2 regions of the Zhengella sp. genome follow, and region 2 is predicted to be linked to the other one. Evidence: riboswitches for the same ligand, from Rfam matches in the RefSeq annotation. Region 2 holds a riboswitch; the other holds the start of a gene.
What was found. Region 2 has a riboswitch for S-adenosylmethionine ahead of metA (homoserine O-succinyltransferase). Riboswitches for the same ligand answer to the same signal wherever they lie in the genome.
Positions count from the first base shown of each region.

Region 1: linked by a shared signal. The riboswitch ahead of R3D65_RS09485 (O-succinylhomoserine sulfhydrylase) and the one ahead of metA (homoserine O-succinyltransferase) in region 2 are both predicted to bind S-adenosylmethionine.

Region 1 covers NZ_JAWKWO010000002.1:711,628-722,666, forward strand. Annotated here, with positions in the region: gene ppk2 (polyphosphate kinase 2) at 1-95, opposite strand, end outside; gene R3D65_RS09445 (ATP-binding protein) at 190-1,413, shown strand; gene phoU (phosphate signaling complex protein PhoU) at 1,572-2,285, shown strand; gene R3D65_RS09455 (GcrA family cell cycle regulator) at 2,393-2,923, opposite strand; gene R3D65_RS09460 (aspartate aminotransferase family protein) at 3,308-4,486, shown strand; gene argF (ornithine carbamoyltransferase) at 4,517-5,440, shown strand; gene R3D65_RS09470 (Hsp33 family molecular chaperone) at 5,443-6,420, shown strand; gene apaG (Co2+/Mg2+ efflux protein ApaG) at 6,433-6,825, opposite strand; gene R3D65_RS09480 (CDP-alcohol phosphatidyltransferase family protein) at 7,184-7,798, shown strand; gene R3D65_RS09485 (O-succinylhomoserine sulfhydrylase) at 7,803-8,990, opposite strand; SAM riboswitch at 9,035-9,113, opposite strand; gene R3D65_RS09490 (2'-deoxycytidine 5'-triphosphate deaminase) at 9,160-10,278, shown strand; gene R3D65_RS09495 (hypothetical protein) at 10,360-10,941, shown strand; gene R3D65_RS09500 (sulfatase-like hydrolase/transferase) at 10,964-11,039, opposite strand, start outside.
Region 2 covers NZ_JAWKWO010000001.1:1,192,271-1,203,309, forward strand. Annotated here, with positions in the region: gene R3D65_RS05670 (hypothetical protein) at 1-328, shown strand, start outside; gene R3D65_RS05675 (GFA family protein) at 461-931, shown strand; gene R3D65_RS05680 (MBL fold metallo-hydrolase) at 1,060-1,926, shown strand; gene R3D65_RS05685 (hypothetical protein) at 1,936-2,472, shown strand; gene R3D65_RS05690 (YmdB family metallophosphoesterase) at 2,479-3,300, opposite strand; gene R3D65_RS05695 (5-formyltetrahydrofolate cyclo-ligase) at 3,406-3,990, opposite strand; RNA gene ssrS (6S RNA) at 4,054-4,211, opposite strand; gene R3D65_RS05705 (hypothetical protein) at 4,516-4,782, shown strand; gene R3D65_RS05710 (AAA family ATPase) at 4,910-5,752, shown strand; gene R3D65_RS05715 (DUF2161 domain-containing phosphodiesterase) at 5,781-6,473, shown strand; gene R3D65_RS05720 (fatty acid desaturase) at 6,451-7,452, opposite strand; SAM riboswitch at 7,599-7,677, shown strand; gene metA (homoserine O-succinyltransferase) at 7,737-8,669, shown strand; gene minC (septum site-determining protein MinC) at 8,894-9,598, shown strand; gene minD (septum site-determining protein MinD) at 9,628-10,443, shown strand; gene minE (cell division topological specificity factor MinE) at 10,440-10,700, shown strand; gene R3D65_RS05745 (helix-turn-helix domain-containing protein) at 10,815-11,039, opposite strand, start outside.

The sequences.
Region 1 (11,039 bases), on a different contig from region 2:
CGTTGATGGCCGTCCACCTCGATTGAAACCGGTTTCAGTTCCGTGCCGCCAATATGGCTGAGACGCTTTCCCATTGTCATCAAACCTTCATTCAAACAAAACAAGGAAGCTGATCTTTGCCCCAAACGGTTCGCGATGGAAACCGGGGCCGGGCAGGCGGCGCCATTGGCTGCGGCCGGAAAGGAAATCATGCGACGACTTGCCGATCCCTGGCGTGCCACGGTCTTTCTGCTTCTTGCCGGCCTTGTTTCATTCTGGCTGAGTGCCACGCGCCCGGGCTATGCGGCCGCCGGTATGCTGCTCGTGATCCTTGTCGCCATTTACCAGATCCTGCGGTTGTCGGCGGAAAGGCGCGAAACGAAGGCACCGCCAGTGGTGCTCGAACCTGCCGGCGATGACGAAGTGCGCCGTTTCGCCGATGCGATGCCCGATCCGCTTGTCGTTTTCGGCCGAAATGCCGAAGTGGTCTTCGCGAACCAGGCGGCCCGTGAGGTTTTCGGTGAATTCCGGCGCGGGGCGTCCTTCCGGCTGCGCTTCCGCACCGCTGAGATGATGGATCTTGTCGATCATGTCTTGAAGGACGGCAAGCCGCGCGCCACCGACTATTCCGAGCGTTCGCCGCTGGAGCGCCGCTTCCGTGTCACCGCAAGCCCGCTTGCCGGCACGCCCGGCCATTTCCTGGCCACCTTTTCCGACCGGACGGAAGTCTGGCGCATGGAGCGCATGCGCTCCGATTTCATCGCCAATGCAAGCCATGAGCTGCGCACGCCCCTTGCCTCGGTGTCCGGCTTCATCGAGACGTTGCGCGGTCCGGCAAGGGACGATGCGAAGGCACGCGAGCGGTTCCTTGGCATCATGCAGAGCCAGACCGACCGCATGGCACGCCTGATCGACGACTTGCTGTCATTGTCGCGTCTTGAAATGAAGCCAGTCTTGCGCAGTCGGCAACCGGTCGATCTCGCATCCCTCGTGGAGCGCCTGATCGGCTCGCTGTCGCATCTGGCGGGCGAAAGCGGTGTGGAGATCAGCAGCCGGTGGGACGCGGCCCCACGCATGGTCTCCGGCGAGGAGGATGAATTGTTTCAGGTTTTTGAAAACCTGCTGGCCAATGCCTGCAAATATGGCGGCAGCGGCGGCCGTGTCGATGTGACCGCATCGCCTGCCAGCATGGACGGAAAGCCCGCCGTCGCGGTCGCCATCCGCGATTACGGCAAGGGAATTGCCAGGGAGCATCTTCCGCGGATCACCGAGCGCTTCTACCGCGTTGACGCCGACGAGAGCCGGCTGCGCAAGGGCACTGGCCTCGGGCTCGCCATCGTCAAGCACATCGTGGCCCGTCACAGCGGCCAGTTGCGCATTGAATCGGAACCGGGCCAGGGATCGACCTTCACCGTAGTGCTCCCGCTGGCCTGATCCCCTGCCGCCGGCCTGTCTGTTTGCCATGCATGCATTTTATAGCAGGCGGCAGGAAACAGGTATCGCACGACAAGTCCGGCAAAACATGTTAGCCGGTTATTCAAATGGAGCGAGTTTCGCGACGAAAGCATCCATGGGAGGAAACAGGTTTTCAAATGCCGGAATCAAATCACACGGTACGCGGCTTCGATGCCGATCTTCATGCCCTGTCCGACAAGATCGCCCAGATGGGCGGAATGGCGGAATCGATTGTCTTCGACGCGGTTTCGGCACTGGTGCGGGCCGACGAAAGCTTTGGCGACGAGGTGCGCGACCGCGACATGGTTCTGGACCGGTTGCAGCGCGAGATAGACGACAAGGCCGTGGCCATCATCGCGCGCCGCCAGCCGATGGCGCAGGACCTGCGCGAGGTTGTCGGCGCCATGCGCATTGCCGCCGACCTTGAGCGGGTGGGCGATCTCGGCAAGAGCATTGCCAAGCGCGTTGCCGTCATCACCCGCGACACGCAGCCGCGCAGCTTCTACCGGGGACTGGAGGCGCTGGCGGAACTGGCGCTTGGCCAGCTCAAGGATGTTCTGGACGCCTATGCCACGCGCTCCGTCGACCGCATCCCGGCCATGCGCGACCGGGACGAGGAAATCGACAGCATGTACACCTCGCTTTTTCGCGAGTTGCTGACCTACATGATGGAGGATCCGCGCAACATCTCTGCCTGCACCCATCTGCTCTTCTGCGCCAAGAACATCGAGCGCATCGGCGATCATGCGACCAATGTGGCCGAGACGGTCTATTTCATCGCCACCGGCCGTCAGCTCGAAGCGGACCGGCCGAAGGATGATGACAGTCACACGGTCGCTTTCAAGTCCTGAAATCGCGGCCTTGAAGGCCGTGGATGCATTCAGGCTGTCTGCCGGCGGGGCAACAAGTCGAACTGCCTCACCGCCATGTCGGGCGAGACGGTTCCCGCCGGCGCGGTTTAGCGGTTGCGCCGCCGCTCGGAAGCAGGCTGGAAGGCCAGGCGCGCATGATAGGTGCAATAGGGTCCGCTCTCGCCGGAATCGTTGCCGCAGAAATGGAAATCCTCGGCCAGCGGATCGCCGATCGGCCACTTGCAGGTGCGTTCGGTCAGGTCGGTAAGCGCCAGTTTGCGCGAAATCGGCACGACCACTTCGAGGCTGCGCGGGGCGGGCACTTCCTCCGCGATCACATCGACATCGAAGTCGGCTTTCAGCGCGTTCGCCCCCGAGGTCATCGGCGTCGGCCGCGGCGCTGGATTTCCGGTCCGCTGTGCCGGTTTGGCCGGTGTGGCGGCCGCGGGGCGGCCGGTTTTCTTGGGCCGCTGCTGGCTGGCAGCCGGGCGGCCGCGCCCGGAGAGCTTGAGCCGGTGGACCTTGCCGATCACCGCGTTGCGGCTCACCCCGCCCAGCTGGGCGGCGATCTGGCTGGCGCTCAGGCCCTCCGCCCATAGTTTCTTGAGGAGTTCAACCCGCTCATCGGTCCAGTTCATGGTCATTGCTCCGGTCGCCGCATTTCATTGAATCCCCCGGCGTCCGCCCGGATGACCGGGCGCCCTGATACGCAACATGTAGGGTTCGCCGCACGAGATGTAGTCTTTGATTGGCTGAAAGCTACAATACCCGGTGACTCGGTGACAAGAGTCCGGCCTCGTGCCGTCCGACCTTTTCGCGGTTTTCCCCAAATTTGCTTCCGGGGTGAGTCCGAAATGCGACAGATCGTGCCGGGGCCCGTTTGCGGCGTTTGAAATACCCGCCGGAGCGGCATAGATTGACTTCATGCCGTAGAACGGGAATAGTGCCGCCGGCCGCCCGGAGAGGCGGCTTTTTTTGATTTTCCTTGCCCCGTCCGGGGCTCTCTCTGGAGATGGGACGGTATGTCTGGGTCCGCATTGTTTGATACCTATGCACGCATTCCGGTGTCGCCGGAACGCGGGGAGGGATCATGGCTCCATATGAGCGACGGCGACCGTTATCTGGACTTCTCCGGCGGCATCGCGGTCAACTCGCTTGGCCATTGCCATCCCCATCTCGTTGCCGCGCTCACCGAGCAGGCCGGCAAGCTGTGGCACACATCCAACCTTTTCGAGATTCCCGGCCAGCGCCGGCTCGCCGAGCGGCTTGCCGAGCATACCTTTGCCGACAAGGTGTTCTTCACCAATTCGGGCGCCGAGGCGCTGGAATGCGCGATCAAGACCGCGCGCCGCTACCATTTTCAGAAGGGCCAGCCGGAGCGGATCGACATCATCACCTTCGAGGGCGCCTTCCACGGGCGCACCCTGGCCACCATCGCCGCTGGCGGACAGGCGAAATACCTTGAGGGCTTCGGCCCGAAGGCGCCGGGCTTCATGCAGGTGCCCTTCGGCGACCGGGAAGCCCTGCTCGCAGCCATGGGCGAAACCACCGCTGCCATTCTCATCGAGCCGATCCAGGGCGAGGGCGGCATCCGGCCGGTATCGGGCGAGACGATGCGCGACCTGCGCGACCTGTGCGACAGGAGCGGCGCGCTGCTCATCCTCGACGAGGTGCAGAGCGGCGTCGGGCGCACCGGCCGTCTGTTCGCACATGAATGGTCGGGCGTGACGCCAGACATCATGGCCATCGCGAAAGGCATTGGCGGCGGGTTCCCCGTCGGCGCCTGCCTTGCAACGGAAGAGGCGGCCAGCGGCATGGCTGCCGGTACGCACGGCACCACCTTTGGCGGCAATCCGCTGGCCATGGCAGTGGCCAATGCCGTGCTCGACGTGGTTCTGGAAGACGGGTTCCTGGAGGAAGTGTCGCGCAAGGCGCTGCTCTTCAAGCAGGGTCTTGCCTCGGTCGTCGACGAATTTCCGGACGTGCTGGCACAGGTGCGCGGGTCGGGCCTCATGCTCGGCGTGAAATGCGTGATGCCCAATGCGACGGTCAATACCGCATTGCGGGCCGCCAGGCTTCTGGCCGTGCCGGCAGGCGACAACGTCCTTCGCTTCCTGCCGCCGCTCACCGCCTCCGACGACGAGATCCGCATCGCGGTCGAGCGGGTTCGCGAGGCCGCCGCCAGCCTGGCCACGCCATAGCCAATCACAAGAAACGGATGGAGCCCAGCCATGGCCGACACCATGCGCCATTTCCTCGACCTTTCCGCCGTCAGTCCATCGGAACTGCGCGGGATGCTCGACAGCGCCCGCCAGATCAAGGCAGCCACCAAGGCCGGTCAAGGTCCGCGTCCGCTGGAGGGCAAGGTGCTGGCCATGATCTTCGAGAAGCCGTCCACGCGCACCCGCGTTTCCTTCGATGTCGGCATGCGCCAGCTCGGCGGCGAGACGATCATGCTCACCGGTACCGAGATGCAGCTCGGCCGCTCCGAGACGATCGCGGACACCGCGAAGGTTCTGTCGCGCTATGTCGATGCGATCATGATCCGCACCACAGAGCATGCCCGCCTGCTCGAACTGGCCGATGCGGCGACCGTTCCCGTCATCAACGGCCTGACCGATGACACGCATCCCTGCCAGATCATGGCCGACCTGCTGACCTTCGAGGAGCATCGCGGGCCGGTTGCCGGAAAGCGTTTCGCCTGGACCGGTGATGGCAACAATGTTCTCCATTCGCTCATGGAGGCGTCAGCCCGCTTCCGGTTCGAACTGGCCATCGCGCATCCGGAAGGCAGCGAGCCCTCGCCGGCATTCGTCGACTGGGCCCGCGCAAATGGCGGCACCATCACGCTGACCCCCGACCCGGTGGAAGCCGTGACCGGCGCCGATTGCGTGGTCACCGACACCTGGGTTTCGATGGGGCAGGAGCACCGCGCCCGCGGGCATAACGTCTTTCTGCCCTACCAGGTCAACGCGGAACTGATGGCGCATGCGAAACCCGACGCCCTGTTCATGCATTGTCTTCCTGCCCATCGGGGCGAGGAAGTGACCGACGAGGTCATCGACGGACCGCATTCCGTGGTCTTCGACGAGGCTGAAAACCGGCTTCATGCGCAAAAGGCCATCATCAACTGGTGTTTCACAGCGGGGCGCTGACCGTGACTGACAGTGACAAGGAGCTTGGCGAGATCGGACACGCCGGCGACGATGCCGTCGTGCCGTTTCAGGTGTCGCCTCTGGATGTGCGCGGCCGCATTGTCCAGCTTGGCCCGGAACTGGATTCCATTCTCTCCCGCCACGCTTATCCGCCGGAGGTCAGCCTGCTTCTGGCCGAGGCGACGACGCTGGCGGTCCTGCTCGGCACATCGCTGAAGTTCAACGGCAAGTTCATCTTCCAGACCCAGTCCGACGGGCCGGTGGACATGCTGGTGGCCGACTTCACCACGCCGGACGGCGTACGCGCCTATGCCCGATATGACGAGGCGCGGCTCGCCGAGGCGGTGGAAACCGGCCGCACCGCGCCGGAGGATCTCCTTGGCAAGGGCATCCTGGCCCTGACCATCGACCAGGGCGTTCACATGCAGCGCTATCAGGGAATTGTCGAACTGGACGGGTCCAGCCTCGAAACGGTGGCGCAGAAATACTTCCGCCAGTCCGAGCAGATCCCCACCGCCGTACGCCTTTCGGCCGGCCGGCAAATCCTGCCCGGAAACCTCCAGCAATGGCGCGCCGGTGGCATCGTCGCCCAGTTCCTGCCCGATGCGCCGGAGCGCATGCGCATGCCCGACCTGCATGGCGGCGACGGCGACGATGGCAGCGCCCATGTCCCGGTGGACAATGCCTGGCGCGAAACGGAGGCGCTTCTTGCTACCATCGAGCCGACGGAACTCTGGGATCCGACCGTCGGCGCCGAGCGCCTGCTCTACCGTCTGTTCCATGAGCATGGCGCGACGGTCTATGAGCCGGCACCGGTCCATGACAAATGCTCCTGCACCCGCGAAAAGATCGGCGCGATCCTCGACGGCTTCACCGCCGAGGAGATCGACGAGAGCATCGAGGACGGCAGGATCCAGGTAACCTGTGAATTCTGTTCCACCAGCTACACGTTCGATCCGGCGGACCTGAAGAAGGAATGAACCGCCGGCAGGTCAGTTGACCATGCGAACGGTGCCGGGAATGTCCAGCGAGAATGCCGGAATGTCGACATCGAAGTGCCGGCCCTGGGCGTCGCTCATCGTGTAGCTGCCCTGCATGATGCCCGAAGGGGTGGGCAGAGGGCAGCCCGACGTGTATTCGAACTGGCTGCCCGGCGCGATCACCGGCTGTTCGCCCACCACGCCCGGCCCGCGTACCTCTTCCACCCGTCCATGGGCGTCAGTGATGCGCCAGTGCCGGAAGAGCAGCTTGACAGCGACATCGCCCTCATTGGCGATCAGAACCTGGTAGGCCCAGAAGAAGCGGTTTTCCTCGGGCTCGGATTCGTCATCGAGATAGATCGGCTCGACGCTGACTTCGATGTTTTCGGTACGTGCTCGATACATGGCAGGCTCCAATGCGCGATCATACACCCATGGCGCGCCCTGTCGTCAACGGGCTTGGCCCGGACAGTCAGGAACGGTGGTGCCGGAACGGGAAACCGAGAAATCCTCAACCTCAGAAAGAAGCTCAGGAAAAAACAACATATAGTTGTATTTGCGATGAAAACAAACACAGGTTGATCCATGGCGTCAAGTCGTTCGCAGTTCGGACGAGCAAGCCGTTCAACCATTGCTGAATAGAGGCGTTTCGGCCTATCGGGTGCGATCGGAGTTCTGTTGAAAAACCGGGTCTTGCCCGCCCGTCTTGAATCGCGACAGGATGAGCAACCGCCAAGGCGCGGTCATTTTCACGGGGGATAGCATGCTGGATGGCTGGGTGCGCAGGCGCATCGATCCGGGCCTCAGGGCCATGGCGCGCAAGCTGGCCGCCTGGGGCGTCAGTGCAAACATGGTGACCTGGTGCGGCTGGGCGATCGGCATGGCGGCGGCTGGCGCCATTGCAGGCGGATGGCTATGGACCGGGCTCGCCCTGCTGCTCGCCAGCCGGCTCGCCGACGGGCTTGACGGCGCCGTCGCCGCGATCCGCGGCAAGACCGGCTATGGCGGTTATCTCGACATCGTCCTGGATTTCATTTTCTACGGCGCCATCCCGCTGGCCTTCGCCATGCTCGACCCGCAAGCCAATGCATTGGCGGCCGCGGCGCTTCTCTTCACCTTCTATGCCAATGGCGCCAGTTTTCTGGCCTATGCGGTGCTGGCCGAGCGCCATGCCATGGAAACCACGGCCCGGGGCGAAAAGTCGCTCTATTTCACCACCGGCCTGGCGGAAGCCACCGAGACCATTGCCGTCTTCGTCGCCATGTGCCTGTTCCCGGCCTGGTTCGCCGTCATCGCGTGGTGTTTCGCCGCCGTGTGCCTCTACACGGCGGCCATGCGCATCCTGCTGGCCCGGCGCACATTCGCCGCGCGCCGCTGACCGGTCAGGCCCGCGCCAGCGCCTGTTCGAGATCGGCGATCAGGTCGCCGGCATGTTCCAGCCCGACCGACAGGCGCACCGTGCCGGGCCGGATGCCCTGTTCCAGCCGCGCCTCCTCGCTCAGGTTCTTGTGCGTGGTCGTGCTGGGGTGGGTGACGAGGCTCTTGGCATCGCCCAGATTGTTGGAAATGGCGAAGATCTCCAGGGCGTTCTCGAAGGCGAAGGCAGCGTCCTTGCCGCCATTCAGTTCCATGCAGACCATGGTGGAGCCGCCGGCCATCTGCCGCGCGATGATGGCGGCCTGCGGATGGTCGGCCCGCCCGGGATAGATGACCTGCGCCACTTTGCCGTGACCGGCCAGGAAATCGGCGATCTGGCCCGCGCTCGCCGTCTGCTGCGCCACGCGCAGCGGCAGCGTTTCCAGCCCCTTCAGCAGCGTCCAGGCGTTGAACGGCGAAAGGCTGGGGCCGGTATGGCGGAAATAGTCGTGCAGGTTCTCGTCGATCCAGTCCTTCGATGACAGCACGATGCCGCCAAGGCACCGGCCCTGCCCGTCAATGTGCTTGGTGGCCGAATAGACGACCACATGGGCGCCCAGTTCCAGCGGCTTCTGGTAAAGCGGCGTCGCGAAGACATTGTCGACAACGACCGTGATGCCATGGGCATTGGCAAGGGCTGTGACCGCCGCGATGTCGATCACCGCCAGTGTCGGATTCGTCGGGCTTTCCAGGAAGAACACCTTCGTGTTCGGCCGGATGGCAGCCTCCCACGCCTCCGGGCTGGTGCCGTCGATGATCGTGGTCTCGATGCCGAATTTCGGACACAGCGTTTCCGCCACCCACCGGCAGGAGCCGAACAACTGCTTGGCCGCGACGATGTGGTCGCCCGCCTTGAGCTGGCAGAGCAGGGCGGCCGAAACGGCGGCCATGCCGGACGCCATTGCCCGCGCGTCTTCCGCCCCTTCCAGCGCCGCCATCCGCCTTTCGAACATGTCGACGGTCGGATTGGCGTAGCGGGAATAGATGAAGCCGGGCGCCTCGCCCTTGAAACGGGCTTCCGCAGCCTCCGCGCTGTCATAGACGAAGCCCTGCGTCAGATACATCGCTTCCGATGTTTCGCCGAACTGCGAGCGCAGCGTGCCGCCGTGAACGAGGGTTGTCTGCGGGTGGAGGGGGCGTTTTGTCTCAGCCATCGGTCAAGCCTTCACAACAAAAAACCGGCCGCGAAAGTCGCAAAGCCGGTGTCATTCGGCCCTTTTTAGCGACTTGTTTAACGTGGCTGCAAGCCGGCCGGCCAAATCACCACGGGATAAACGGGCTTATAGGCTTGCAGATCCCTTGCGTCAACGCGCTTGCGCGTTAATGCTCTGCGGCCAGACAGGGGAGGGCGGCACCGTGCGCCAGACAGGCATTCTGCCGGACCGTGACATTGCCGAACTGCACAAGACGGGCGGGCTGATCAGCGCCCGTCCGCTGGATGATGACCAGGTCCAGCCCGCCAGCCTCGACTTGCGTCTTGGCCATACGGCCTATCGCGTCCGTGCTTCCTTTTTGCCGGGTCCGTCGGCGACGGTGGAAAGCAAGCTGGAGCGACTGAAGCTGCACGAGATCGACCTGTCCGAGGGCGCGGTTCTTGAAACAGGCTGCGTCTACATCATCCCGCTGCTGGAAAGCCTGCATCTGCCCGACACGGTTTCGGCATCGGCCAATCCGAAAAGCTCCACCGGCCGGCTCGACATCTTCACCCGCGTGATGACGGACCACGGCCGCGAATTCGACAAGATCGCGCGTGGCTATTCGGGCCCGCTCTTCATCGAGGTCAGCCCGCGCACCTTTCCCATCGTCGTGCGCACCGGGTCCAGGCTGAGCCAGATCCGCTTCCGCAACGGCCATTCGCTGCTGTCGGAAGGCGAGCTGATGCTGCTCCACCGCTCCGAGGCGCTGGTGGACGAGGGCGAACCGCATATTTCCGGTGGCGGGGTAGCCTTGTCCATCGACCTGATGGGCGGCGAAGGCGGCCTGATCGGCTATCGCGGCAAGCACCATACCGGCCTGGTGGATGTGGACCGCCGCGCCGCCCATGACGTGCTGGATTTCTGGGAGCCGTTGCAGGGCAGGGGCCTGGGCGAACTGGTGCTCGATCCGGACGAGTTCTACATCCTCGTCAGCCGCGAGGCGGTTCATGTGCCGCCGGATTTTGCCGCCGAAATGACGCCCTTCGATCCGCTGGTGGGCGAATTCCGGGTCCACTATGCCGGTTTCTTCGACCCCGGTTTCGGCCATGCCTCGGCAGGCGGCAAGGGCGCGCGCGCCGTGCTGGAAGTGCGCAGCCATGAAGTGCCCTTCATTCTCGAACACGGGCAGATCGTCGGCCGTCTCGTCTATGAGCACATGCTGGCGCGCCCCGGCACCCTCTACGGTGCGGACCTGAAATCGAACTATCAGGCGCAGGGCCTGAAACTGTCGAAGCATTTCCGCTGAAGGCACCTGCCTTGACCTGAGCCAAGGCGCATGGCTCCCTTTCCCGCCAGGATTTGGCTCTACCGCAGCGGGAAGATGGCAATGGCGATTTATCCGGAACTGGCCGAGAAGTTCGAGAAACTGCAGGACGACCTTGAGAGGGCCATCGCGGAGCGCCGCGCGGCATTCAACTACCGCATGGAGCGCGGCCGGGTTGTCTTCGAGGCCGAAGTCCTGCGCCTGCATCGCCAGATGCGGACGCATTGGCTGAAATACGTCGCCGGTGCCCGTCTATCCGTGATCCTGACAGCACCGGTCATCTATTCGGTCTTCATTCCGCTCGTCCTGCTCGATGTCTTTGCGTCCGTCTATCAGGCTGTCTGCTTCCCCGCATACGGGCTGGAGAAGGTGCGGCGCGCCGATTACATAGTCTTCGACCGCTACAGGCTGGCCTATCTGAACGGGTTGGAAAAGCTCAATTGCTGGTACTGTTCCTATGCCAATGGCCTTCTTGCCTATGTGCGGGAGATCGCGGCGCGCACGGAAACCCGCTGGTGCCCGATCAAGCATGCCAGACAGGCCAGGGGCATCCATCCCTACCATGCCGGTTTCGCCGATTTCGGCGACGCTGAAGCCTACAAGGCCCGCGCCGGTGTTGCGGCGGGTGACCGTCGCTCACTGTGACAGTGGGCAGGGGCGGGCGCGGTCAGGAACCAGGCGCGGCCGCGTCATCGCCGCCCAGGTCGAGCAGCCCGCCGGCGATGCGCCGCGCAATATGCCGG
Region 2 (11,039 bases):
CGCCACCACGGCGCTAGGCGCTGTGAACACCGGCGATATCACGCTGGGCGTGAACTCGGCCGTCGATGATGCGGCCACCTCGACCACGGCCGCCATTTCCGCCGCGATGACCCAGATCGGCGGCTCTGCCGACACCGGTGCGCTGGTGCTGAACGTGGCCAGCAACGCTTCGGCTGTTCAGGGCAACGTCAAGTCCGTGCTGGTCGCAGTGAACGGCTCGGTCGGCAACATCAACACGACGGCGCTTGGCGCGGTCAACACCGGGACGATCACCAGCGGCCTGAACGCTGCCGTTCAGGGCATCATCGGCGCGGCGGGGCAGAACTGACCGCACTTTCGCTCCTGTCTGCGCGTGACAGTCTTTCCGAAATCTGGTCCTCTACCGGCCTGATCCGCCATGCGGCGGACCTGGGCGCAAGGGAGGCGGGAGCATGAAGCAGCCAGGGAAAGGGAAGCCGGCATGAGGAAGGTACGATTGCCGCGCTTTCCCGTGGAAGGCGGCTGCCAGTGCGGCCAATTGCGCTACCGGTTGGCCGCGCCGCCCGTGATGTTCTACCTGTGCCATTGCACCGAATGCCAGCGCCACACCTCCTCCGCCTTCGGCGAGAGCCTGCGCTGCCGAAGCGCTGACGTCGCTATCCACGGCGACTACAACACCGTCACGCGCATCGCCGAATCCGGCCGCACCCGCGAGGGCTGGTTCTGCCCGCGATGCGGCGTGCGCGTCTGGCACGGATCGCAAGGGCTCGACCTCGGCAATATCAAGGCCGGAACGCTGGACGATACGGCATGGCTTGTCCCGGCCGGCCATATCTGGACGCGCTCGAAACAGCCCTTCGTTTCGATCGCCCCTGACGAACTGTCCTGGCCGCGCCAACCCGATGACGGCTACGAGGCCATCCGCAAACGATGGGAGGAGATGACCGCCTGAGCCCCCATCCCGCTGGCCATGGACCGCAGCCGATCACGCGGGCGTGATCGCGCAGATCTTGCCGCTGACGCATGCTCGTCCTAGCCTGTTTGTCTGCCGGGGCCAGCCAAACAGCCGGGGAACAAGACATGCGTGCCTTGACCTGCCTTTCCTTCGACAGTCCGCGCCGGGCATTCCTGGCCGCCGCGCTCGCCGCGCTCGCCGCCATCGCCATTCCGGAAACCGGTTCGGCACAAGGCGCGCCCGCGCCCTCCAAGTGCATGGCCATCGCACATGATCTGAACCGGCAGGAAAAGCCCGTCCGCTATGCCTCGCTTGCGCCCATGTGGCCGGTACAATACCAGCCGGGCAAGGTGAAGATCACCTATGCCGGCCATTCCACCTATGTCATCGAAACACCGGCAGGCGTGCGCGCCGCCACCGATTTCTCCGGCTATCACGGCTACGATCCGCTGCCGCGCGTCATCACCATGAACCGCGCCCATTCGACCCATTTCACGATGAACCCGGATCCCGGCATCGAACATGTGCTGCCGGGCTGGAACCCCGATGGCGACGGCCCGGCGGAGCATCGTGTCGTGATCGACGACCTTTACGTGCGCAACGTCCCCACCGACATTCGCATGGGCGACTACATGATGAAGGACGGCAATTCGATCTTCATCTTCGAAGTCGCCGATCTGTGCATCGGCCATCTCGGCCACCTGCATCACGATCTGACCGACGCGCACTACGCCGCCATTGGCCGGCTCGACATCCTCATGGTTCCCATAGACGGCGGCCTGACGCTTTCCCATGACGGCATGGCCGAGATCACACGGCGCCTGCAAAGCTCCATCGTGCTGCCCATGCATCGCCGCTACACCACCCTCGACCGCTACCTGTCGCGTGTGCGCGGCGACTTCGCCGTGGAATTTCGCGATGAGGACTCCATCACGGTCTCCATCCGCGACCTGCCGCGCCAGCCGACCATCGTCATCCTCAAGGGAGTCTAGGCGGTGCGAATGTTGCTCGCAGCCTGTGTCCTGGCGCTGTCCTTGACGGCAGGCCATGCGGATGAGGTCGAGGACCGCCTTTTCTCGCATCTGGCGGCCGCCGCGAGTGAAAGCGAGGGCCGGCGGCTGGAAGGCGAGATCTGGCAATACTGGCTGGACAAGGCGCCGGACGCTGATGTGCGCGCGGCCATGGACAAGGGCATGGAACGCCGCGAGGCCTACGATTTCAAGGCCGCAGAAGCCCGGTTCGACATCGCTGTGTCGCGCGCACCGGACTATGCAGAGGGCTGGAACCAGCGGGCCTTCGTCCGCTTCCTGCGTGACAACCATGAAGGCGCGCTTTCCGATCTGGAAAAGGCCGTTGCGCTGGAGCCGCGTCATTTCGGGGCATGGTCTGGCCTCTATCACGTCCTGCTGCGCACCGGACGCACCAGGGCCGCCTATGGCGCGCTCGCCCGGGCCGTCTCCATCCATCCCTGGCTCAAGGAGCGCGATCAGTTGCCCGCGGAATGGAAGGCACGTCAGCCGAAGAAAAAGGACTTGTAACGGCGATTACCAGAAATCCGGCACGGTTTCGGCCAGCCGCGGCCCGAGCCTGAGCGGCGCGATGCGCTCGCAAAGCCCCGTCCGGTCGGAAATGTCCAGCCCCACGCCACAGATCGTGGCCGGGCCGTTGGCCGCCTCGAACCGCCCTTTCGGCACCTTGGAGAGGAACCGGTTGAGCGGCTCCTCCTTGTCCATGCCGAGCGAGGAATCGTAGTCGCCGCACATGCCGGCATCCGACATGTAGCCCGTGCCGTTGGCCAGAATCTGGTGATCGGCTGTCGGGCAATGAGTATGCGTGCCGACGACGAGGCTTGCCTTGCCGTCCATGAAATGGCCGAAACACATCTTTTCCGATGTCGCCTCGGCATGGAAATCGAACACCACCGCATCCGCCTGCTCGCCCAGCGCGCAATGTTCAAGAACATTGGCGCCGGCGACGAAGGGGTCGTCCAGTTCCGGGTGCATGAACACCCGGCCCATCACGTTGGCAACCAGGACGCGGGCGCCGTTGCGCGCTTCGTAGACGCCGGTTCCACGCCCCGGCGTGCCCAGCGGATAATTCACCGGCCGCAGGAAACGGTCCTCGCGCGAGGCAAACGAAAGCGCCTCGCGCTGGTCCCAGACATGGTTGCCCGTGGTCACCACGTCGGCACCCGCCTCGATCGTTTGCCGGTAGATATCTTCCGTGATGCCGAAACCGCCGGCGGCGTTCTCGCCGTTGACGATCACGAAATCCAGCCGGAAATCGGAAATCAGGCCCGGAAGCCGGTCCCAGACGGCCGTGCGGCCGGACCGGCCGACCATGTCACCAAGAAAAAGCAATCTCATGGCAGCGCATTATCAGCGCGAGGCAACCGGGCGCAAGCGCCAACACGCCGCTCATGTGAAGATTGTCACACCGCCGGCCTTCGCCCGGCATCCGGCCAGGCCGGCTCACGGCTCGTTTTTCAGCACCCGCAACCCGCTCTCCGTCCACATGGCATGCAGCGGCACGTCATGGGCCTCGGCCGGAACCGCATCGACCTCCTGGCAATCGAAGGCCATGCCGACGAGACGCGGCCTGTGGCCGTTCGCCCGCAGGGCGGCAATGGCCCGGTCGTAATAGCCCGCGCCATAGCCGATCCGGTTGCCCGCCCGGTCGAAGGCCGCCAGCGGCATCAGCATCAGGCCCGGCGACAGCAGTTCGGTGTCCGGAGGCGGGGCCAGCGTGCCGAAGCCGTTGTCGATCAGTGGCGCGCCGCGCACAAGCGCGCGGAACTCCACCGTTTCCCGGTCGATCATGGCCGGCACGCACAGCCGCGCTCCGCGCGCCGACAGTGCCATCATCAGCGGGCGGATGTCGAGTTCGCTACGGATCGGCAGGAAACCGGAGACCACCGCGCCGGGATCGAGGTCCAGCTGACCGGCCTCGTCGGCCAGTTTCATGGCGACTTCGATCCGGTAACTGGCATCGAGCCTGTCGCGGCGCGCCAGCGCCTCGACCCTGAGTTTTTTCTTGAGAAGCCTTGTTTCGCTCATGGGCTGCTTATGCCGGGGCTTCACCCCGCTGGCTAGCCGGTATGCGACGCCGGAGGAAGAAAGGTGCGATCCACGGCGACCGATGGAAAGATCGATCCCGGGAACCTACAAAGTAGGTGGGCGCCGTTTGACCAAGCCCACGGGCAAGATCAGGGACAGCTCCCTGGGAGATCGATAAGGCCCCGGGAATATGTTGTTCCTGTCGGGAAGCGCAGACCGCAACCGCAATATAAGGCTCTTGCGGGCACTTCGCCAGTGGCTCGCCGGCAAATGGCAAGATTGTTCACACATTGGCGAACACACTGTTTCACAAGCTTATTTCGCATCCGTTCGGGTCACGAAACCGCGACTGTACAATCACGAACCGGTCGCCGTTCGTTGTTTTGCATGTGTCCGGGCGAAGCATCATCTTCCATCCATCGGAACGCGGACAAGCCGCACCGGACCTGATCCCGGGAAGGGACAGTCGGATAGCCGGGACCTCCTCCCAAGACCCCGGCGCCAATGGAAAGAAGGAAGACTATCATGAAGAAGCTGATCATCGCCTCCGCCCTCGTCATCGCCGCCACCGGCATGGCCGCCGCCGAAAACAACCGCCTCTACACGGGCAACTACTCCGCCAACGTCCTGCAGGACTATGGCGCGCCGGGCGTCACGGCTTCGGGCACCGTCAACTACGACATCGACCGGATGGCCACCGCCTCCATCACGGCTCCGTCCGCCGACCATGGCCGCATGATCCACGGCAACTATTCCGCCAATGTGACCGCCGCCGACATCCACGGCCGCTGACCCTGGTCTCCGGCATGACCCGAAAGGCCCGCGCATCGCGCGGGCCTTTTGCTGTCCAGCCCTTGCGGATGGTGAGCACGCTGCCTAATGTTCCGGCCGACGACACGGCAAGAAGGCAAGGGAGCCCATGCGTTTCGAGGGAACCGAACATTACGTCGCGGACAAGGATCTGATGATCGCCGTCAACAGCGCCATAGCGCTCGAACGGCCGCTGCTGGTCAAGGGCGAACCGGGCACCGGCAAGACCGAACTGGCAAAGCAGGTGGCCGCTGCACTCGGCCTCGATCTCATCGAGTGGCACATCAAGTCCACCACCAAGGCGCAACAGGGCCTCTATGAATATGATGCCGTCAGCCGACTGCGCGACAGCCAGCTTGGCGATGACCGGTTCAACGATATCCGCAACTACATCAAGCGCGGCAAGCTTTGGGATGCCTTCGAGGCCGACCGCAAGGTCGTGCTTCTGATCGACGAGATCGACAAGGCCGACATCGAGTTTCCCAACGACCTTTTGCAGGAACTCGACAAGATGGAGTTCCATGTCTACGAGACCGGCGAAACCGTGCGCGCCAGGGTCCGGCCGATCGTCATCATCACATCCAACAACGAGAAGGAACTGCCCGACGCCTTCCTGCGCCGCTGCTTCTTCCATTACATCCGCTTCCCCGACGCCGACACGCTGAAGAAGATCGTCGAGGTCCACTATCCGGGCATCAAGCAGCGCCTCGTTTCCCAGGCGCTCAGCCAGTTCTACGAGATCCGCGATGTGGCGGGCCTGAAAAAGAAGCCGTCCACCTCCGAGGCGCTGGACTGGATCCGGCTTCTCGTCGCCGATGACGTCGATCCGGAAACCCTGCGCGCCGACCCGAAGAACGCACTGCCGAAACTGCATGGCGCGCTTCTGAAGAACGAGCAGGACGTCCATCTTTTCGAACGCATGGCATTCCTGGCCCGCCAGCGCGGCAATTGATCCGGCGGCGCGCGAACGGAGCCGCACCATGGCAGCAAGCCGTCCGCGCGAAACCGATCTCTACCAGCCCGTCAAGACCCTGCTCGAAGGGCAGGGCTACACGGTCAAGGGTGAGATAGGCGCGGCCGACATCGTCGCCATGCGCGACGGCGACGCAGAACCGCTCATCGTGGAACTGAAGGCGGGTTTCTCACTCGCCCTGTTTCACCAGGCCATCGAGCGCCAACGGGTCTCCGATACGGTCTATGTCGCCGTGCCGCGCGGCAAGGGCGCTGGCTTCCACAGGGCCCTGAAGGCGAACATGACCCTGTGCCGGCGGCTCGGCCTCGGCCTGATCACGGTACGCCTTTCCGACGGTTTCGCGGAGGTCCGTCTTGATCCCGCGCCATACAAGCCGCGTAAGTCCAAGCCGCGCAAGGGCCGCCTGCTGCGCGAATTCAGCCGCCTCGTCGGCGATCCGAACACCGGCGGGTCGACCCGCCGCTCCATCACCACCGCCTATCGCCAGGATGCGACGGCCTGCCTGGCGCACCTGTCGGCAAACGGCCCCAGCAAGGCCGCGCTCGTGGCCCGTGCGACCGGGGTGGAAACTGCCAGGCGCATCATGGCCGACAACCATTACGGCTGGTTCGAGCGGGTATCACCCGGCATCTACGCCCTCAGTCCAAAGGGGCAGGACGTGGCACGCCAACAGCCGATCACGCCGCCTGCATCCGCCTGAAATCGGAAAAGCTGACAAGCCGCTTGGAGGCTTCGTCCCACAACGTGAGGCGGACGCATTTCAGGCTTTGCCAGAAGGTCAGCCGACCCTTTTCGCGGAATTCCGGATAGGCTTCCAGCACGTCCGGCAAGCGCCAGAACGGCACGCGGGCGGCAAGGTGATGCACGTGATGGATGCCGATATAGCCTGTCGCCCACATCAGCGGCCGTGGCAGGTCATAAAAGGAAGAGCCTTCCAGCGCCGCCGTTTCGCGCTGCCATTCCGGTGCCCGCGCCCAGAAGGTCGGATCGAACTGGTGCTGGATATAGAACAGCCAGACACCGGCGATTGCCCCCATGAGCACGACCGGAAGATGCACCGCCAGCATCACCTGCCAGCCGAACGCATACCAGAGGCCGCCATGCACGACAGCGATGCCGATATTCGTTCCCAGGGCAGAAAGCCATGCTTCGCGCCTGTCCGTGAAACCGGAAGGCCAGCGCTGTTGCAGCAGGAAGACATAGGCCGGGCCGATGGCGAACAGGACAAGCGGATTGCGATAGGCGCGATAGGCAAGCCGTCCCCACACCCCGCGTGCGCGGTATTCGTCCGTCGTCAGCGTGTTGATGTCGCCAATGCCACGCCGGTCGAGATTGCCGGACCCGGCATGGTGCAGGTTGTGGCTGTGGCGCCAGTAGCCATAGGGCGTGAAGGTCAGCACGCCGAGCAGCCGGCCGACCCGGTCGTTGAGCGTTGGCGTGGAAAACAGCGAACCATGCCCGCAATCGTGCTGGATGATGAACAGGCGCACCAGCATGAGGGCGGCCGGCGGCAGCAGGACGAGCGAAACCGCCCAGTAGCCGGCATCGAAAAGCCATGCGGCGGCAAGCCACAAGCATGCGAACAGTCCGGTCGTCACCGCCAGCTCGCGAAACCCGCGCCGATCATCGGCTTTTGCGAAAGGCCGCAGACGGCCACTCCAGCGCTGTGTATCCTGCATTTTCCTCCCATCCGCCCGCACGGCATTCGTTCTTGGTGTTTTGCAAGCAGCCCGGTATACGTTTCTGCCGGCAAAAGCGAGGCCGACTGTTGTCGCATTCGAGGCAAAGGCTGCGGCAGATTGACCACGGAACCGGGAAAGCATAGGTTCTCGCCCGTGGTGATTTGGCCGGCCGGCTTGCAGCCACGTTAAACAACTCGCTAAAAGGGCCGCGGACAGCAGGAGCGCCACGGAACCGGCAGCGAGATCGTCGCGGGCCGGCCTGCAATTCTGGAGTCCGACACATGCCGATCCGCATTCCCGATGCCCTTCCCGCCCGCGATGTCCTTGTGCGCGAGGGCGTGTCCGTCATGAACGAATCCTCTGCCATACGCCAGGATATTCGTCCGCTTCAGATCGCCCTCCTGAACCTCATGCCCAACAAGATCCGCACCGAGACGCAGATTGCGCGTCTGGTCGGCGCAACACCGTTGCAGATCGAGTTCTCGCTCGTGCGCGTCAGCGGCCACACGCCCAAGAACACGCCGGCCGACCACCTCATTTCCTTTTACCAGACCTGGGAAGAGGTCCGTCACCGCAAGTTCGACGGCTTCATCATCACCGGCGCGCCCATCGAGCTGCTGCCCTTCGAGGAGGTGGCCTACTGGGACGAGATGGAAGCCATCTTCGACTGGACGGTGACCAACGTGCACTCCACCTTCAACATCTGCTGGGGCGCCATGGCCGCCATCTGGCATTTCCACAAGGTACCAAAATACGCCCTGGAAAAGAAGGCCTTCGGTGTCTACCGGCACCGGAACCTCAATCCTGTCTCGCCTTATCTTGCTGGTTTTTCGGATGATTTCCAGATTCCTGTCTCACGCTGGACAGAGGTGCGCAAGGCCGATCTGGAAGGCAAGCGCGGGCTGGAACTGCTCATGGACAGCGGCGAGACCGGACCCTGCCTGATATCGGAGAAGGCCGGCAACCGTCTCTACATCTTCAACCATATCGAATATGATTCGACCTCGCTGAAGGAGGAATACGAGCGCGATGTCTCCGCTCATGTGCCGATTGCCGTGCCGCACAACTATTTCCCGGACGACAATCCGCTCAACCAGCCGCTGAACCGATGGCGCTCCCATGCCCATCTCCTGTTCGGCAACTGGATCAACCAGGTCTACCAGACGACGCCGTTCGACATGGATGACATCGGCCGCGACCGCAAATGGTTGTGAGGATGTGGCGGCAGAAAGCCACGGCATTGACATGCCGGACGTTTGACCTGCCGGGCTGACGTCGCTGGCCTGCCGTGCCTCACGCATTGGCGCCCTTGGTTCGCGCCGGGAAATCCGTGCGATTTCCCGGCTTTTTCCTCTCCTCTCCACCTCTGCAAAGGGCGCGCGTTAACGATTTGTTAACCATGGTTAACTTATCTGCTGATAAGAGATTCTTTACCTGGATGAACAGAGTGTTAACCGGCACGACCCAAGCCATCCGCCTGAAGGGACGCTCGTTCCTCGCCATCGTCCTGAGCCCGGAACTGCCGCTCGACGACTGGTTCGAGCGATTCGATGCGCTGGCCTCCCGCTCGGCCGGCTATTTCCTCAAACGCCCCGTCATGCTGGACGTCACCGGCATGGACATCGACCGCGAAACCCTGCGCGATCTGGTGGACAGGCTCGCGGGTCGCTCGATTCGCATCATGGGCATCGAGGGCGCCGGCGAAACCGATCTCGGCCCCGACCTGCCGCCCGCCATGAGTGGCGGCCTGCCGGCCTCCGGGATCGAGGGAAACGAAGCCACCGACATGCCCGTGCAGCTTGGCGCGAGCGTCCCGGCACCCTGCCTCATGGTGACCGAACCGGTGCGCTCCGGCCAGACGCTTGTCAGCGAAGGCGACATCACCATCGTCGGCTCCGTGGCGTCGGGCGCCGAAGTCATTGCCGGCGGCTCGGTGCATGTCTACGGCACGCTGCGCGGCCGCGTCATGGCGGGTTCCGCCGGAAACGAGGCAGCACGGATCTTCTGCCGCAGGCTGGAAGCCGAACTCGTCGCCATCGCCGGATATTACCAGACGTCGGAAGACCTGGACCCCGGCCTGCATGGCCGCTCGGTTCAGCTTTGGCTCGAAGGCGAAAGCATATTGGCGCAAGGATTCAACTGACCCCGAGGGGTGCGGAGAGGGAGAACGGCATGGGCAAGGTGATCGTGGTCACATCCGGCAAGGGCGGGGTGGGCAAGACGACGTCGACGGCGGCGATCGGTGCGGCGCTGGCGCAGAACGGCGACAAGGTCGTCGTGGTCGATTTCGATGTCGGCCTGCGCAATCTCGATCTGGTCATGGGCGCGGAAAGGCGCGTCGTCTACGACCTGATCAATGTGATCCAGGGTGAGGCGAAACTGGCCCAGGCGCTGATCCGCGACAAGCGCCTCCAGACGCTCTACCTGCTTCCCGCCTCCCAGACCCGCGACAAGGACAAGCTGACGGCAGAGGGGGTCGAAAAGGTCATCGCGGCGCTCAAGAGCGCGTTCGACTGGGTCATCTGCGACAGCCCGGCCGGGATCGAGCGCGGAGCGACGCTGGCCATGCGTCACGCGGACGCGGCCATTGTCGTCACCAATCCGGAAGTCTCCTCGGTGCGCGATTCCGACCGCATCATCGGCCTCCTCGATTCCAAGACGGCCAGGGCCGAGGCGGGCGACCGCGTGGAAAAGCACCTCCTGCTTAACCGCTATGATCCGAACCGGGCAGCCAGCGGCGACATGCTCAATGTCGACGATGTCCTGGAAATCCTCTCGATACCGCTGCTGGGTGTCATCCCGGAAAGCCCGAACATCCTGCGCGCCTCCAATATCGGCTCGCCCGTCACCCTGTGCGACAGCGCCAGCGCCACCGCCCAGGCCTATTTCAACGCGGCACGGCGGCTCGCCGGCGAAGCGATTCCGGTCACCATTCCGGGCGAGAGGCGCAGTTTCCTCGACAAGATCTTCGGAAGGAAGGCTGCATGAAAATCCTGAGCTTTTTCCGGAAGCGGGCGTCCGCCTCGGCGGCGCGGGAACGGCTTCAGATTCTTCTTGCCCATGAACGGGCTTCGGTTGGCGGTTTCGATCTGGTGGCAGTCCTGCGCGAGGAAATCCTCGCCGTCATCGCCAGGCATGTTCAGGTCGACAGCCGCCATGTGCGCGTCAAGATGGAGCGCGGCATGCCGGTCTCGACCTTGGAAGTGGATGTCGAGATCCCCTTCGACCGTGCGCGGGCGGCCTGAACGCCGCCGCGTCGCAATCATGCGCCCCGGGCGGAGGCGCGCATGGAAAAGCCCCGGACATCACCCTGTCCGGGGCTTGTTTTCTTGATGGTCCGGGCTTGCAGGCCCCTCCCGTCAATTCACCCCTTCGAGATCCAGCACCAGTTCCGGGCGCTTCTCGATCAGCGACAGCAGCTTGCGCGCCGGCCCTGTAGGGTATCGCCGTCCCTGCTCCCAATTGCGCAAGGTGGTGACGGGAATGCCCAGCTTGGTGGCAAAGCCTTCCTGCGTCAGCTTCAGCTTCTTGCGCAGCTTGGCCACATCGGGAACCTCGATTTCGAACGTGTGAACGGTGACCTT